Regions from separate parts of the Kitasatospora sp. NPDC049285 genome, predicted to be linked through region 1. Evidence: riboswitches for the same ligand, from Rfam matches in the RefSeq annotation. Region 1 holds a riboswitch; the other holds the start of a gene.
What was found. Region 1 has a riboswitch for cyclic di-AMP ahead of AB0K51_RS08310 (transglycosylase family protein). Riboswitches for the same ligand answer to the same signal wherever they lie in the genome.
Positions count from the first base shown of each region.

Region 2: linked by a shared signal. The riboswitch ahead of AB0K51_RS02685 (NlpC/P60 family protein) and the one ahead of AB0K51_RS08310 (transglycosylase family protein) in region 1 are both predicted to bind cyclic di-AMP.

Region 1 is NZ_JBFAQR010000008.1:78,491-85,661, reverse strand. Features, by position in the region: gene AB0K51_RS08325 (MazG family protein) at 1-967, shown strand, start outside; gene AB0K51_RS08320 (SDR family NAD(P)-dependent oxidoreductase) at 985-1,413, opposite strand; gene AB0K51_RS08315 (cytochrome P450) at 1,569-2,828, shown strand; cyclic di-AMP (ydaO/yuaA leader) riboswitch at 3,060-3,262, shown strand; gene AB0K51_RS08310 (transglycosylase family protein) at 3,266-3,961, shown strand; gene eno (phosphopyruvate hydratase) at 4,172-5,452, shown strand; gene AB0K51_RS08300 (septum formation initiator family protein) at 5,549-5,992, shown strand; partial or broken gene AB0K51_RS08295 (DUF501 domain-containing protein) at 6,007-6,501, shown strand; gene AB0K51_RS08290 (Ppx/GppA phosphatase family protein) at 6,660-7,171, shown strand, end outside.
Region 2 is NZ_JBFAQR010000002.1:196,548-203,718, reverse strand. Features, by position in the region: gene AB0K51_RS02700 (PfkB family carbohydrate kinase) at 1-385, shown strand, start outside; gene AB0K51_RS02695 (hypothetical protein) at 357-1,595, opposite strand; gene AB0K51_RS02690 (NlpC/P60 family protein) at 1,631-2,692, opposite strand; gene AB0K51_RS02685 (NlpC/P60 family protein) at 2,901-3,974, opposite strand; cyclic di-AMP (ydaO/yuaA leader) riboswitch at 3,989-4,137, opposite strand; gene AB0K51_RS02680 (NlpC/P60 family protein) at 4,504-5,541, opposite strand; gene AB0K51_RS02675 (NYN domain-containing protein) at 5,739-7,043, opposite strand.

The sequences.
Region 1 (7,171 bases):
GACCACCACCCACCGGATCGCGCCCGGCCTGCTCTCCTGGCCCGCCTGGCAGGCCCTGCACTCGAACCCCAGGGTGCTGCTCGGCGCCGCGGACCACCCGCAGCTGCCCGCGCTGCGGCAGGCCGGGATCACGCCCGAGCTGATCGAGCGCCCGAGCGCCCCCGCGCTGGCCCGGCAGCTGCTCGCCGCGGCCCCCGCGGTCTGGCTGGAGAGCCCGGACGGCGACCCCGGGCTGACCGACGCGCTGGCCCGGATCGCCGTCGAGGAGGCCGGCGCGCACCCGGAGATCGAGGTGCTCCCCGGCTCGTACGACCTGCCCGGCGCCCGGCTGCTCGACCTGGCCGCGGTGATGGACCGGCTGCGCTCGCCCGGCGGCTGCCCCTGGGACGCCGAGCAGACCCACGCCAGCCTGGTGAAGTACCTGGTGGAGGAGGCGTTCGAGCTGGTCGAGGCGATCGAGGAGGGTGACCGGGAGACCCTGCGCGAGGAGCTCGGCGACGTGCTGCTGCAGGTGTTCTTCCACTCGCGGATCGCCGAGGAGGACCCGGCCGACCCGTTCTCGATCGACGACGTGGCCGGGGACATCGTCGAGAAGCTGATGTACCGCCACCCGCACGTGTTCGGCGACGTCCAGGCCGAGGGCGCGGAGCAGGTGGAGGCCAACTGGGAGCAGCTGAAGGCCGCGGAGAAGCAGCGCGAGTCGGTGCTCGACGGGGTGCCGGGCGGACTGCCGGCGCTCGCCTACGCGGCGAAGCTGGTCTCCCGGGTGCGGCGGGCGAACTTCACCGCGGTGCCCGACCGGCCGTACCGGCTGCCCGCCGAGCTCACCGAGGAGTCGGCGGGGGAGCTGCTGCTGGCGGTGGCCCAGCAGGCCTACGACCGCGGCGTGGACGTGGACGCGGCACTGCGCGCGGCGGCCCGCGGCTACCGCCGGGAGGTGCGCGCCGCGGAGGGGCTGGAGGGCTGAGCCGGGCTGACGGCGGGTCAGCTCGCCAGGCGGGCCGGGTGGTCGGCGTCGGCGGGCTGCCGCTGCGCGGGGACGACCTCGCCGATCGCCTCGCCGACCAGGGCCAGCACCTCGGCCAGCAGGTCGAGGTGGCCGGGCAGTTCGGCGAGCTGGACGATCCGCTCGCCGTCCGGGCCGGCCACCGCGAACAGGTCGATCGGGCCGAGGTGCTTGGCGGCGGTGTCGACCAGGGCGGCGATGTCGCTGGGGCGGTGGACGTCGCCGGACACGCCGACCACGGGGCAGCCGGGGCGGTCGAGTTCGGCGGCGAGGTCCTCGGCGACCCCGGGGTGCAGGTCGGCGATGAGCAGACCGGCGGCCCCGGCGGCGGCGAACCGGCGGGCCAGGTCGGCCCCCGAGCCTCCGTCGAGCACCGCGATGACCACCACTGCCCCGGCTACCCGCATCGTCTGCTCCCCCTTCAGGGCGGACTCGGGCGGCCCGCACGACCGCCCGCGCTATGACTGTCGGAGGATGGTAGGCACGCCCATCCCCTCTGCAACAGGGATTACCCGCCAGGTGACCAGACTCACGCGGCGGAGCCTTTGGATACGGTCAAGACATGTCCCACACGCCCCACCCCACGCAGCCGGAACTCTTCACCTGGGAGTTCGCGGCCGACCCGTACCCGGCGTACGCCTGGCTGCGCCAGCACGCGCCGGTGCACCGCACCACGCTGCCGAGCGGGGTGGAGGCGTGGCTGGTCACCCGGTACGCGGACGCCCGGCAGGCGCTGGCGGACGCCCGGCTGTCGAAGAACCCGGCGCACCACAGCGGGCAGGCGCACCGCACCGGCCGGGTGGGCATCCCGGGCGAGCGGCAGGCCGACCTGATGACCCATCTGCTGAACATCGACCCGCCGGACCACACCCGGCTGCGCCGGCTGGTGTCCAAGGCGTTCACCCCGCGCCGGGTGGCCGAGTTCGAACCGCGCGTGCAGCAGCTCACCGACCGGCTGATCGACTCCTTCGCCGCCCGCGGCGAGGCCGACCTGATCCACGAACTCGCCTTCCCGCTGCCGATCTACGCGATCTGCGAGCTCCTCGGCGTGCCCGAGGAGGACCAGGACGACCTGTGCGACTGGGCCGGCATGATGCTGCGACACACGAAGCCGGGCCAGACCGGCGCCCGGCGCGGGGGAGTGGGCCGCGCGGTGAAGCGGATCCAGAGCTACCTGGCCGAGTTGATCCACCGCAAGCGGGCCGACCTCGGCGACGACCTGATCTCCGGTCTGATCCGGGCCAGTGACCACGGTGAGCACCTCACCGAGAACGAGGCCGCGGCGATGGCCTTCATCTTGCTTTTTGCGGGATTCGAGACCACCATCAATCTAGTCGGCAACGGCGTGTACGCACTGCTCCGCAATCCCGACCAACTCCAGCGCCTGCAAGCTTCGTTGGACCGCGGAGAGACCGGCCTGCTGGAGACCGGGATCGAGGAGCTGCTGCGATACGACGGCCCGGTCGAGCTGGCCACCTGGCGGTTCGCCACCGCTCCGCTGCGGATCGGCGGGGTGGAGATCCCGGTCGGCGACCCGGTGTTGGTGGTGCTGGCCGCGGCCGACCGCGACCCGGCCCGGTTCTCGGACGAGAACACCCTCGACTTGGCCCGGGCGGACAATCCGCACCTCGGTTTCGGACACGGTATCCACTACTGCATCGGCGCCCCGCTGGCCCGACTTGAGGGCCAGCGCGCGATCGGCAGCCTACTGACCAGGCTGCCGGACCTGCGGCTGGCCGCGGACCCGTCCGAACTGCGTTGGCGCGGCGGCCTGATCATGCGCGGTCTGCGCGACCTCCCGGTCTCCTTCACACCCCGCTGACGCCGTTTCGAACCGTCCGAACCCCCGTTCGCAGTGGCTGACGGCGCGTCGGACGGGGGCGCGCGCCGCACTCCCCACACGGACGAAACCGGACATATATGGATGCTCTGTGTACGAGCCGTAGAGGTTCGTGATTTCGGCGTGATGCCGGTGATATGAGCTTGTGATTGCCCGTCAGCTCTGCCTACTCTCCGATCTGCTCGCAGCAGCGGGCCCCGAACGCGGTACGCCGAGTCCTGTCCGCCGCGTCCTCGGGCCACCGAGTCATCGACCCGGACAGGAGCGGGGGAACCACGTATGACCGCCGCCGTCCCAGCGGCTAGGGGTGAAGCCGCCCGGAGGTGGACGCACACGCGTCCGTGACCACCGGGTGGCCGGGCCAGCCTCCCGGTCCGAACCCGACAGCTCACCTCGCAGGCGTGCGGAGAGGACATCCCATGGCAGTTACCGGTACCGGCCGTCACCGACGCAGTACCAAGGCCGAGAAGGTCATCGCCGCCGCCGGCGTGGTCTCGGTCGGCCTGGCCCTGCCCCTGCTCGCCGCCGCCGGAGCGGCAGCCGCCCCGAGCTCCGTCTGGGACCGCGTGGCCCAGTGCGAGAGCGGCGGCAACTGGAGCATCAACACCGGAAACGGTTACTACGGCGGCCTGCAGTTCAGCTCCTCCACCTGGCGCGCCTACGGCGGCGGCCAGTACGCGGGCCGCGCCGACCAGGCCAGCCGCGCCCAGCAGATCGCGGTCGCCGAGCGGGTCCTGGCCTCCCAGGGCCCCGGCGCCTGGCCGGTCTGCTCGGTGCGGGCCGGCCTCAGCCGCGGCGGCGAGGTGGCCGACACCTCGGACGACACCGTCTCCCGCTCGCAGGAGCGCCCGGCCGCGCCGGCCGTCAAGCCGTCCCCCAAGCCCTCGAAGCCCGCCGCCAAGCCGGCCCAGTCCGAGCCCGCCGCCCAGCCGCCGGCCGCGGAGACCCCCGCGCCCGCCGCCGGCGGCTACACCGTGATCGAGGGCGACACCCTCTCCGGCATCGCCGCGGCCCGCAGCCTCCCCGGCGGCTGGGAGCAGCTCTACCAGGCCAACCGCCGGGTGATCGGCGACAACCCGGACCTCATCCTCCCCGGCCAGGTGCTCGCGCTGTGACGCGCGGCGCCTGACGGTCCGTCCGCCCCGGGCGTGCGCAGGGCAGTTCGCGCCGTCCGGGGCCCCGGGCCTGCGGGCAATCAGGTGAACTACCAGTGAGTAGCGGTGCCACACCGTGAGACGAGGCCCGGCCGGACGTGGCCGCGGGGCGGTGTAGGGCTAGGCTCAGGTCGTAACGACCACACATCCGCTTCCGCTAGGAGATGCCTCGTGCCGTCCATTGATGTCGTCGTAGCCCGTGAGATCCTCGACTCCCGCGGCAACCCCACGGTCGAGGTCGAGGTCGGTCTCGACGACGGCAGCACCGGTCGTGCCGCTGTCCCGTCGGGCGCCTCCACCGGCGCGTTCGAGGCGCTGGAGCTCCGCGACGGCGACAAGAACCGCTACTTCGGCAAGGGCGTCGAGAAGGCCGTCCTCGCCGTGATCGAGCAGATCGGCCCCGAGCTGGTCGGCTACGACGCCACCGAGCAGCGGCTGATCGACCAGGCGATGCTCGACCTGGACGCCACCCCGGACAAGTCCTCGCTCGGCGCCAACGCGATCCTCGGCGTCTCCCTCGCCGTCGCGCACGCCGCCTCCGAGGCCAGCGACCTGCCGCTGTTCCGCTACCTGGGCGGCCCGAACGCCCACGTGCTGCCGGTCCCGATGATGAACATCCTCAACGGCGGCTCGCACGCGGACTCCAACGTCGACATCCAGGAGTTCATGATCGCCCCGATCGGCGCGGAGACCTTCTCCGAGGCCGTCCGCTGGGGCGTCGAGGTCTACCACACCCTCAAGGGCGTGCTGAAGGAGCGCGGGCTCTCCACCGGCCTGGGCGACGAGGGCGGCTTCGCCCCGAACCTGGACTCCAACCGCGAGGCCCTCGACCTCATCACCGAGGCCATCAAGAAGGCCGGCTACACCCCGGGCAAGGACGTCGCGCTCGCCCTGGACGTCGCCGCCTCCGAGTTCTTCAAGGACGGCGCCTACCAGTTCGAGGGCAAGGCGCTCTCCTCGGCCGACCTGATCGCGTACTACGCCGAGCTGGTCGCCGACTACCCGCTGGTCTCCATCGAGGACCCGCTGGACGAGTCGGACTGGGACGGCTGGAAGGCCATCACCGACGCGATCGGCGACAAGGTCCAGCTGGTCGGTGACGACCTGTTCGTCACCAACCCGGAGCGCCTGCGTAAGGGCATCGAGACCGGCACCGCCAACGCGCTGCTGGTGAAGGTCAACCAGATCGGCTCGCTCACCGAGACCCTGGACGCCGTCGAGCTGGCCCAGCGCAACGGCTACCGCTGCATGATGTCGCACCGCTCCGGCGAGACCGAGGACGTCACCATCGCCGACCTCGCCGTCGCCACCAACTGCGGCCAGATCAAGACCGGCGCCCCGGCCCGCTCCGAGCGCGTCGCCAAGTACAACCAGCTGCTGCGCATCGAGGAGATCCTCGACGACGCCGCGGAGTACGCGGGTCGTTCCTCCTTCCCGCGCTTCAAGGGCTGATCCGGCTCCCCGCCGAGCCTGTTGTGACCGGATGCCCCGGCTCCCACCGCGTAGGGTGGGGGCCGGGGCACCGGCATGCGCAGGAGGGGTGAGCAGATGGCCAAGTGGAGGATCCCGGGACTGGCGGCGCGACCGCGCTTCACCAGCCGGGCCACCGTCCTGGTCCTGGTGCTGTGCTCGCTCGTGGCGATACTCGCCTATCCCACCCGGCAGTTCATCGCCCAGCGCGAGGAGATCGCCGCCCAGCGGGCCAAGGCCGAACACGCCCGCCAGCAGGTCGAGGAGCTCCGCCGCGACCGGGCTCGCTGGCAGGACCCCGAGTACGTCAAGGCGCAGGCCCGGGAGCGGCTGCACTACGCGCTGCCCGGCGAGACCCCGTTCGTCTCGGTCGACCCGCAGCCCTCGCCCGGTGCCCGGCCCTCCTCCGCGGACGCCGCGGACACCGCCCGACCGAAGGCGCTGCGGCCCTGGTACTCGGTGTTCTGGGACTCCGTGGACACCGCCGCCGACGCCGCCGCCCCCGCCCCCAAGTCCCCCTGACGAACAGACCCCTGATGAGCAACCAGAACCCTCCCGTCTCCGAGCACGACATCGCCGCGATCGCCGCCCAGCTCGGCCGGGTGCCGCGCGGACTGCGCGCCGTCGCCCACCGCTGCCCCTGCGGCAACCCCGACGTGGTGGAGACCGCCCCCCGGCTGCCCGACGGCACGCCGTTCCCCACGCTCTACTACCTGACCTGCCCCAGGGCCGCCTCGCTGATCGGCACCCTGGAGGCGGACGGCGTGATGAAGGAGCAGACCGCCCGGCTCGCCGAGGACCCGGAGCTCGCCGCCGCCTACCGGCGGGCCCACGAGGACTACATCGCCCGCCGGGACGCCATCGAGGTGCTGGAGGGCTTCCCCAGCGCCGGCGGCATGCCGGACCGGGTGAAGTGCCTGCACGTGCTGGCCGGCCACTCGCTGGCGGCCGGCGAGGGGGTCAACCCGCTCGGCGACGAGGCGCTCGGCCTGCTGGAGGACTGGTGGGCCAAGGGCCCGTGCGTCTCCCCGGCCGAGGTGCAGGCCGCCGGTGAGCGGGTCGCCCGCAACCAGGCCAAGGCCCAGGACCACGAGGCGGTGATCGCCGCCAAGGAGGCGCTGACCGCCGAGCGGGCCGCCCGCAAGGCCGCCGCCGAGGACGCCGCCGACCCCGAGGGAGCTGACGAGTCGTGACCGCCATCCGGGTCGCCGCCATCGACTGCGGCACCAACTCGATCCGCCTGCTGATCGCCGACCTCGACCCGGCCACCGGGGACATCACCGACCTGGACCGGCGGATGCTGATCGTCCGGCTCGGCCAGGGCGTCGACCAGACCGGCCGACTGCACCCCGAGGCGCTGGCCCGGACCTTCGCCGCCTGCCGCGAGTACGCGGAGGTGATCGCCGGGTACGGCGTCGCCCCGGACCGGATCCGGATGGTCGCCACCTCCGCCTCCCGGGACGCCGAGAACGCGGCCGAGTTCACCGCCGGGGTCAAGGAGATCCTCGGCATCACCCCGAGCGTGGTCAGCGGCGACGAGGAGGCCCGGCTCTCCTTCACCGGCGCCACCCGCGAACTGCTCGGCGGCCCGCACCGCCCGCCGTACCTGGTCTTCGACCTCGGCGGCGGCTCCACCGAGTTCGTGCTCGGCGAGCGGGACGTCCGGGCCGGCTACTCCATGGACATCGGCTGCGTGCGGAT
Region 2 (7,171 bases), on a different contig from region 1:
GGACCTGGTCTTCCTCTCCGCGGCGGCCGTCGGCGGCCGCCCGGAGGCGGTGATGCGCACGGTCCTGGCGCAGGGCCGGGCCGAGCTGGTGGTGGCCACGGCCGGTGCGGCGGGCAGCTTCCTGCTCACCCGGGAGGACGAACTGCCGCGCCACTTCCCGGCCCTGGACCCGGGGGCGCCGATCGTGGACAGCAACGGCGCGGGCGACGCCTTCGTCTCCGGCTTCCTCAGCCGGCACCTGGCCGGCCGCCCGGTCGAGGAGTGCATGCGGGCCGGCGCGCTGGCCGGGGCCTTCGCCTGCACCACGGCGGGCACCCACACGGCCTTCCTGGACGCCGCGGGCCTCCAGGCGGCGCTCAACTCCGCAGCTTCGCCGTCTCGCTGATCCACCGCTTGGTGAACTCCTCCACGCCGACGCCGAGTTCGGTGCGCATCGCACGGTCCAGCTGCCCGGCGCCGAGCGCGCCGACCGACCGGTAGAACGCCACCAGCCGGTCCTGGCCCCACTGACGGGCAATCAGGTCGCAGGCCAGCCAGGAGAGTTCGTAGGCCTGGCCGATCCCGGCGGCGCCGGCGGTGAAGGCCTCGTCGGCGGGCAGCGCGGTGGGCAGCCGACCGGCGGTGACCTCCTTGGCGAGTTCGGGGGCGATCTGCCGGGCGGTGCGGCCGGTGCCGCGGTAGCCGGTGTAGTCGGCGACGCCCTCGGAGAGCCACAGCGGAGTCCACGGCTTGGTGTCGGCCCGGGTGGCGACGTGGGTGGCCTCATGGGTGACCACCACCCGGCGGCCGAGGTCGCTGAGCTGCCGGTACGCCTCCGGGTTGACCAGGATCCGGTCGGCCGGGGTGTGCGCCGGGGCGCCGCTGACCGCCAGGGTGACCGCGGCTATGCCCTGGTAGCTGTCCGCGGCGACGTCCATCCGCCGGGCGAACTGCTGCTCGGTGAGCGGGAGTTCGAGCAGCAGCCGGCCGGGCTTCCAGTCGCCCCAGACGGCAGCCACGGCGGGCACCGCCTGGTCGGCGAGCTCGGCCAGCGCGCCCAGCTCGGCGGTCTCGCCGAGCCCGAGCACCAGGCTGCGCCGCCCGGACACCGCGCGCACCGCGCCGAGGTCCCAGGGCGCCACCGCTCCGGTCGGGGTCTCCCGGACCACCTGCCAGCCGTCCTCGGCGCGGGTCAGCTCCAGTTGCCGCTCCAGCAGCGCCGGGTAGTCGTCGACACCGTCCAGCCGGTAGCCGAGCTCCGCGGCGACGGTGATCCGGTCGGCGCCCGCCGGCGGCTCGGTGAACGAGCCGAGCTTCAGGGTGTACTCGGCGAAGCGCAGCTCGGCGGTGCGCTCCAGCAGGTCCCGGTCGGACTCCTCGGCCTCGGGGGCGCCGAGCGCCAGCAGCCGGGCGGCGTCGCCCTGCCGGACGGCGAGCGCCCGCAGCGCGAGCAGCCGCTCGACGTCGCCGCGGGTGTCGGGCGCGGCGGGCGCTGCCAGCGGCGCCCGGCGGGGCGGGGCGACCGCCCGGGGCAGCGAGAGCTGGACCGCCCCGGCGGCGGCCAGCAGCAGGGCGGCGCGACGGGACAGCGGAGCACCGACCTGCCGCCCGGACACCCGGGGCAGGTCGGTGACCAGGGGCTCGTCCGGGCTCAGACCCGCACCACCGAGCTGACCGGCATCGCGTTGACGCTCTCGTAGCGGACCCGGGCCCCGGGGTACGGGGCGTGCACGACGACACCGCCGCCGGCGTACATGCCGACGTGGTGCATGTCCTTGTAGAAGATCACCAGGTCTCCGGGCCGGGCTTCGGCGAGGCTCACCCGCCGGCCGGCCGAGGCCTGCTCCTGCGAGGTGCGCGGCAGGGTCACTCCGGCCTGCCGCCACGACCAGTACATCAGACCGGAGCAGTCGAACGTGCGCGGGCCGGTCGATCCGTACACGTAGGGGGAGCCGATCTTGGCGATCGCGGCGGCCAGCGCGACCGCGGCGCGGTCCGAGGAGGGCGGCTGGTCGCCGAGGTCGACCCGGTCGGCGCCGCGGGTGGCGCGCTGCTCGGCCTCCCGGGCGTCGTCGGTGATCAGCCGGGCGCGCTCGGTGGCGCCGAGGCCGTTCAGCAGGTGCTGGGCCCGGCCGAGCCGCGCCTTGACGTCCTCCTTGGCGGCGGCCAGCGACTGCCGGACGTTCTCCAGCTCGGCGAGCTTGGCGGTCGCCTCCTGGCGGCGCTGGTCGAGCCGGCGCTGCCGGTCGGCGACCTCCCGCAGGGTGTCGTTCTGCCGGGAGGTGGCCTGGTCGAGCGAGCGGGCGCCGTCCAGGTAGCCGGCCGGGTCGCGGTCGAGCATCAGCCGCAGGGTGGGGTCGACGCCCTGCGCGCGGTACTGGGCGGCGGCGACCGCGGCCAGGTTGCCGGTCAGCCGGTTGAGCTCGTCCTGCCCGGCGGCCACCTGGTCCTGCAGCGAGGCCGCCTCGGCCTGCAGCTTCCGCTGCTGCTCCTGGGCGGCGTTGAACTTCTCGGAGGCCTGCTCGGCCTCGTCGTACAGCTGGTCGACCTGCGCCTTGACCTCCTTGCGGCCCAGCGGCTCGGCCGGGCTGAGCGGCGCCGCGCCGGCGGCGGCGACCGTGACGCCGAGCGCGCCCGCGGCGGCGGCGGTGAGCGCCAGGGCGCGGGCCAACCGCTGGACGCCCGGCAGTGGGGGGCGACGGTGCACCGACATGCGCGAGGACTCCGTTCCTGCGGCCGCCTCCGCCGCCGCCCGGCGGGGCGGCCGTCCGCTCGGGGGCTCGGGGGCAGAGGTTAGCGAGTCGGATCGATCCAGTCCAAACCCTGACACCTTCGAATATTTGACCGCGAATCGGACATCGGGACGACGAAGGCCCGACACCCCAGGTCGGGGGTGTCGGGCCGTTCGCGCTGACCCTGGGTCAGACCCGCACGATGGTGTTGATCGGCATCGCGGTGGCCGACTCGTAGCGGACCTGCGCACCGGTGTGCGGGGCGTGCAGGACCTGCCCGTTGCCCACGTACATGCCGACGTGGTGCATGTCGCCGTAGTAGATGATCAGGTCGCCCGGCTGGGCCTTGGAGATGTCCGACCCGATCCGGGTGCCGGCGCCGGCCTGGGCCTGCGAGGTGCGCGGGATCGAGACGCCGGCCTGCGCGTAGGCCCACTGCATCAGGCCGGAGCAGTCGAAGGTGGTCGGACCGGCCGCGCCGTAGGAGTACCAGCTGCCGAGCTTGGACGTGGCGGCGGCGAGCGCGGCCCCGGCGTAGCCGGAGGTGGCCTTCACGGCGCCGAGGTCCGGGCGGGACTCGTCGCGGGAGGCGCGCTGGGCGGTGTCGGCCTGGGCGCGGGAGTCCGCGGCGGCCTTCGCCTCGGCGGCGGCCAGCTCGTCGCGCTCCTTCTGGGTGAGCGAGTTGAGCAGGTCGGTGGCCTTGGCCAGCTTCGCCTGGATGTCCTCCTTGTCGGCCTTCAGGGCCTTGGCGGTGACGTCCAGTTCGGTGAGCTTGCGCTGGGCCTCGTCGCGCTGCTGGTCGAGCGCGGCCTGCTCGGTCTTGAAGGACTTCAGCAGCCCGGCCTGGGTGGAGCCGACCTGGTCCAGCGCGCCGGCCTGCCCGAGGAAGGCGTCCGGGCTGCTGGAGAGCATCAGCTGCATGGTCTGCGAGACGCCGCCGGTGCGGTACTGCTCGGCGGCGATGCCGGCCAGGCTGTCCTGAACGGTGGTCACCCGGTCCTGCTGGCGCGCCACCTGGTCCTGCAGCTGGCCGACCTGCTTCTGCAGGTCCTGCTGCTTGACCACCGCGGCGTTGTACGCCTCGGTCTTCACCTCGGCCTGCTCGTTGAGCTGGTCGACCTGCTGCTTGACCTGGTCCTTGGTCGGCGCCGGGCCGGCGTGCGCACCGCCCTGGGTGGAGAGCGCCACGGCGGTGGCGGCGGCGGCAGTGAGAATCGAGACCCGGGCACGGCCTGCGGGCTTGGGACGACGATGGGACGCCACGAAGGCGGACTCCTTCTTCCTCACACACCGCCTACCGGGTGAGCTGACGGGTTCGGGCCGGAAGAAGCCCTACGGTGCCTCACCGGCCGCTGCTACGGCCGACCTGACACCGATTCACCCCGGGGGAACGTGGTTCCCCGGCTCCGTTCGACAGCACCCCCGCAGGGGCATCCCCGTCGGCAGGCCTCGTGGTGACGGCCCGCCCGCTGTGTCACGGACTCGGCGGCGACCTCCGCCGTCGCCCCCCATGGGCGATCGACATTGCGGTGGTCGAGGCATGACCCTAGTAACCGATCCGTGATCCGTTCAAATCCTTGTCAGAAGAAAATCTGATTCTGCGTCGAATTCGATTACGAATCTGACCGACCGTGATCAGCCTGTAACGTAGAGCTTATTGATTTTCACCATATGGTCGAGAAATGACACGCCCGGACGTGTCGCGGATCACAGGGAGATCTCGACCCGTCCGGGCGTGTCACGGTGCGTCAGTTGTCGCCCTCTGTGGGCTTATGTCCGGTTCGTCGGATCGTCAGATCCGGCGGATGGTGTTGATCGGCAGGGTGTCGACCGCCATGGTCTTCACCACGTCGCCGGTGTGCGGCGCGTGCAGCACCAGGCCGTTGCCGATGTACATGCCGACGTGGTGCTGGTCGCCGTAGTAGATGACCAGGTCGCCGGGCTGGGCGTTGTGCCAGTCACGGCCGACGTTGACGCCCGCGGTGGCCTGCGACTGCGAGGTGCGCGGGATCGAGACGCCGGCCTGCGCGTAGGCCCACTGCATCAGGCCGGAGCAGTCGAAGCTGCTCGGACCGGTCGCGCCCCAGACGTACGGCGCGCCCTGCTTGCCGAGCGCGGCCTTCACCGCGACCGCGGCGTAGCCGCTGGCCGGCGGGAGGCTGGAGATGTCGACCCGGGAGGCGCTGCGGGAGGCGGAGCCGCCGGTGCCCTCCAGGATCGAGGCGCGGTCCGCGGCGCTGAGCTTGCTGAGCAGCTTCTGCGCCTGCTGGAGCTTGTCCTGGACGTCCGCCTTGGCGTCGTTCAACGCCTTGGTCTGGCTGTCCAGTTCGGCCAGCACCTGGGCGGCTTCCTGCTTCTGCTGGTCCAGCCGGCGCTGCTGGTCCTTCAGCGACTTCAGGGTCTCCGCCTGGGTGCTGGCGGCCTGGTCGAAGGAGGACGCCTGCGCGAGGTAGGTGTCCGGGTTGGCGGAGAGCATCAGCTGCATCGACGGGTCCACCCCGCCCTGGCGGTACTGGTCGCCCGCCACCGCGGCCAGCCCGGAGGCCAGTTCGGTCATCTGCTCCTGGCTGCGGGCCACCTGGTCCTGCAGCTGGTCGGCCTGCTTGCGCAGCTGGTCGGAGCGCTCCTTGGCACCGTTGAACTTCTCGGCCGCCTGCTCCTGCTCCTCGAGCAGCTTGTCGACCTGCGCCTTGACCTCGTCCTTGCTCGGCGACGCGGGCGCGGCGTGCGCGCTCACCTGGGCCGACAGGGCGACCGCGGTCGCGGCGGCAGCGGTGAGCACGGAGACCCGTGCGCGGCTCGGCTGCTTGGGACGGCGGTGGGAGGCCAAGGGAGGTGCTCCTTCTTCCTGCTGGACTCACCCCTAGGAGTGATAGTCCGGAATATAGGTTTGACGCCAGACCCTAGTGAAGTCCAAGCCTTCGCGTCCACTCCCAGGTGCCCGCGAACCGGCCTCCCCGGACGCTTTCACCACACCGACACACTCCGGCAACCTCGCGGGGCCGCCTGATCGGCCGTCAGCCGAGGTCAGGTCCGGGACAACCGGTTGAGCAGCAGCGTCGAGGAGACCGGGCGGGCGCCCGCCTTCCGCACCCCGTCCGCGACCTCCTTGTCGGCCGAGACCACCACCACCGGACGGCCCTGCGGCTCGGCCCGGACCAGTCGGCGGATCAGCTCGTCCGCGGTCTCCCCGGTGCGGCTGAACCGCACCCGCACGCCGCGCGGCGGCGCCATGATCACCGGGACGTCCAGGTCCTGGCCGTCGAAGACGCAGGTGACCTCGGCCTGGGTGCGCTGCGCGAGCATCGCCAGCCCGCCCAGCAGCCGCAGCCGCTGCTGCTCCAGCGGCAGTTGCGGGTAGCCGGTCTTGGTCACGTTGTAGCCGTCCACCACCAGGTGGACCTGCGGGATCGCCAGCAGCTGGTCCAGCAGCGCCGGATCGTCCTCGGCCAGGCCGCGCCGGGCCACGTCGTTCGGCGAGGCCGAGCCCGGCTCCACCGCCTCCACCAGGTCCGCCGGGCGCAGCGCGGTGACCGGCAGGGCCAGTTCGCGCTGCAGGCCCTGCGCGGACTGCAGCACGGTGTCCAGCAGCAGGCGCAGCCGCATGTCCTCGACGCTGCGGCCCTCGCGGGCGGTGCGGCGACCGGTCTCCACCGCCGTCTCCAGCTCGGAGACCCGGTGGCGCAGCCGGCGCGCCTCGCTCTCGGCGGCGCTGCGCTCGGCCGCGGCGGCGGCCTTCGCCGCCTCCAACTCCCCTGCCAGGCGGCGGCTCTCGGCCTGGGCCCGGCGGGTGTCGGCCTCCAGCGAGCGGACCTTCTTGCGCAGCGAGTCGGCCTCCCGCCGCACCCCCTCGGCCTCGGTGCGGACCCGCTCCAGCTCGCCGCGGGCCGTCGACCTGGCCTCCGCCAGCTCCTCCTGCAGCCGTTCGGCCAGCCTGGCCGCCTCGGCCGCCGCGCCCTCCGCGTCGGCCCGCTCGGCCTCCTCGCCGGCCTCGTGCACCAGCCGGGTCCAGCCGGTCGGGCGCAGCAGGTAGGCCGCCGCGGCGACGTCCATCGGGTCGGCCGCGGCCGGCACGGTGCCCGCCTCCAGCGCGCGCACCAGGTCCGGCTGGCCCAGCCGCAGGCGCTCGGCTATCCGGATCCGGAAGGCCGGCTCCGACTCCAGCGCGGCGGCCAGCGCGGTCGCCGCGTACTTGGCCCGCCGGGCCGGCGTGAACTTGGCGTACGGGCGCAGCGAGGCGGGCAGTTCGGCGGCGGGGATGCCGCCCAGCGCGTCGGAGGCGATCCCGACCACCCGTCGGCGCACGCCCTCGGGCAGCGCCCGGCCGGTCACCTCGGCGGCGTCCTCGCCGGGCTGCTCCGCGAGGGCCTCGGCGGCATCCTCGCCGGGCTGCTCCGCGAGGGCCTCGGCCGCACCGTCCGGCTCCTCGACCGGTCCGGGCTCAGGAATGGACGCGATCC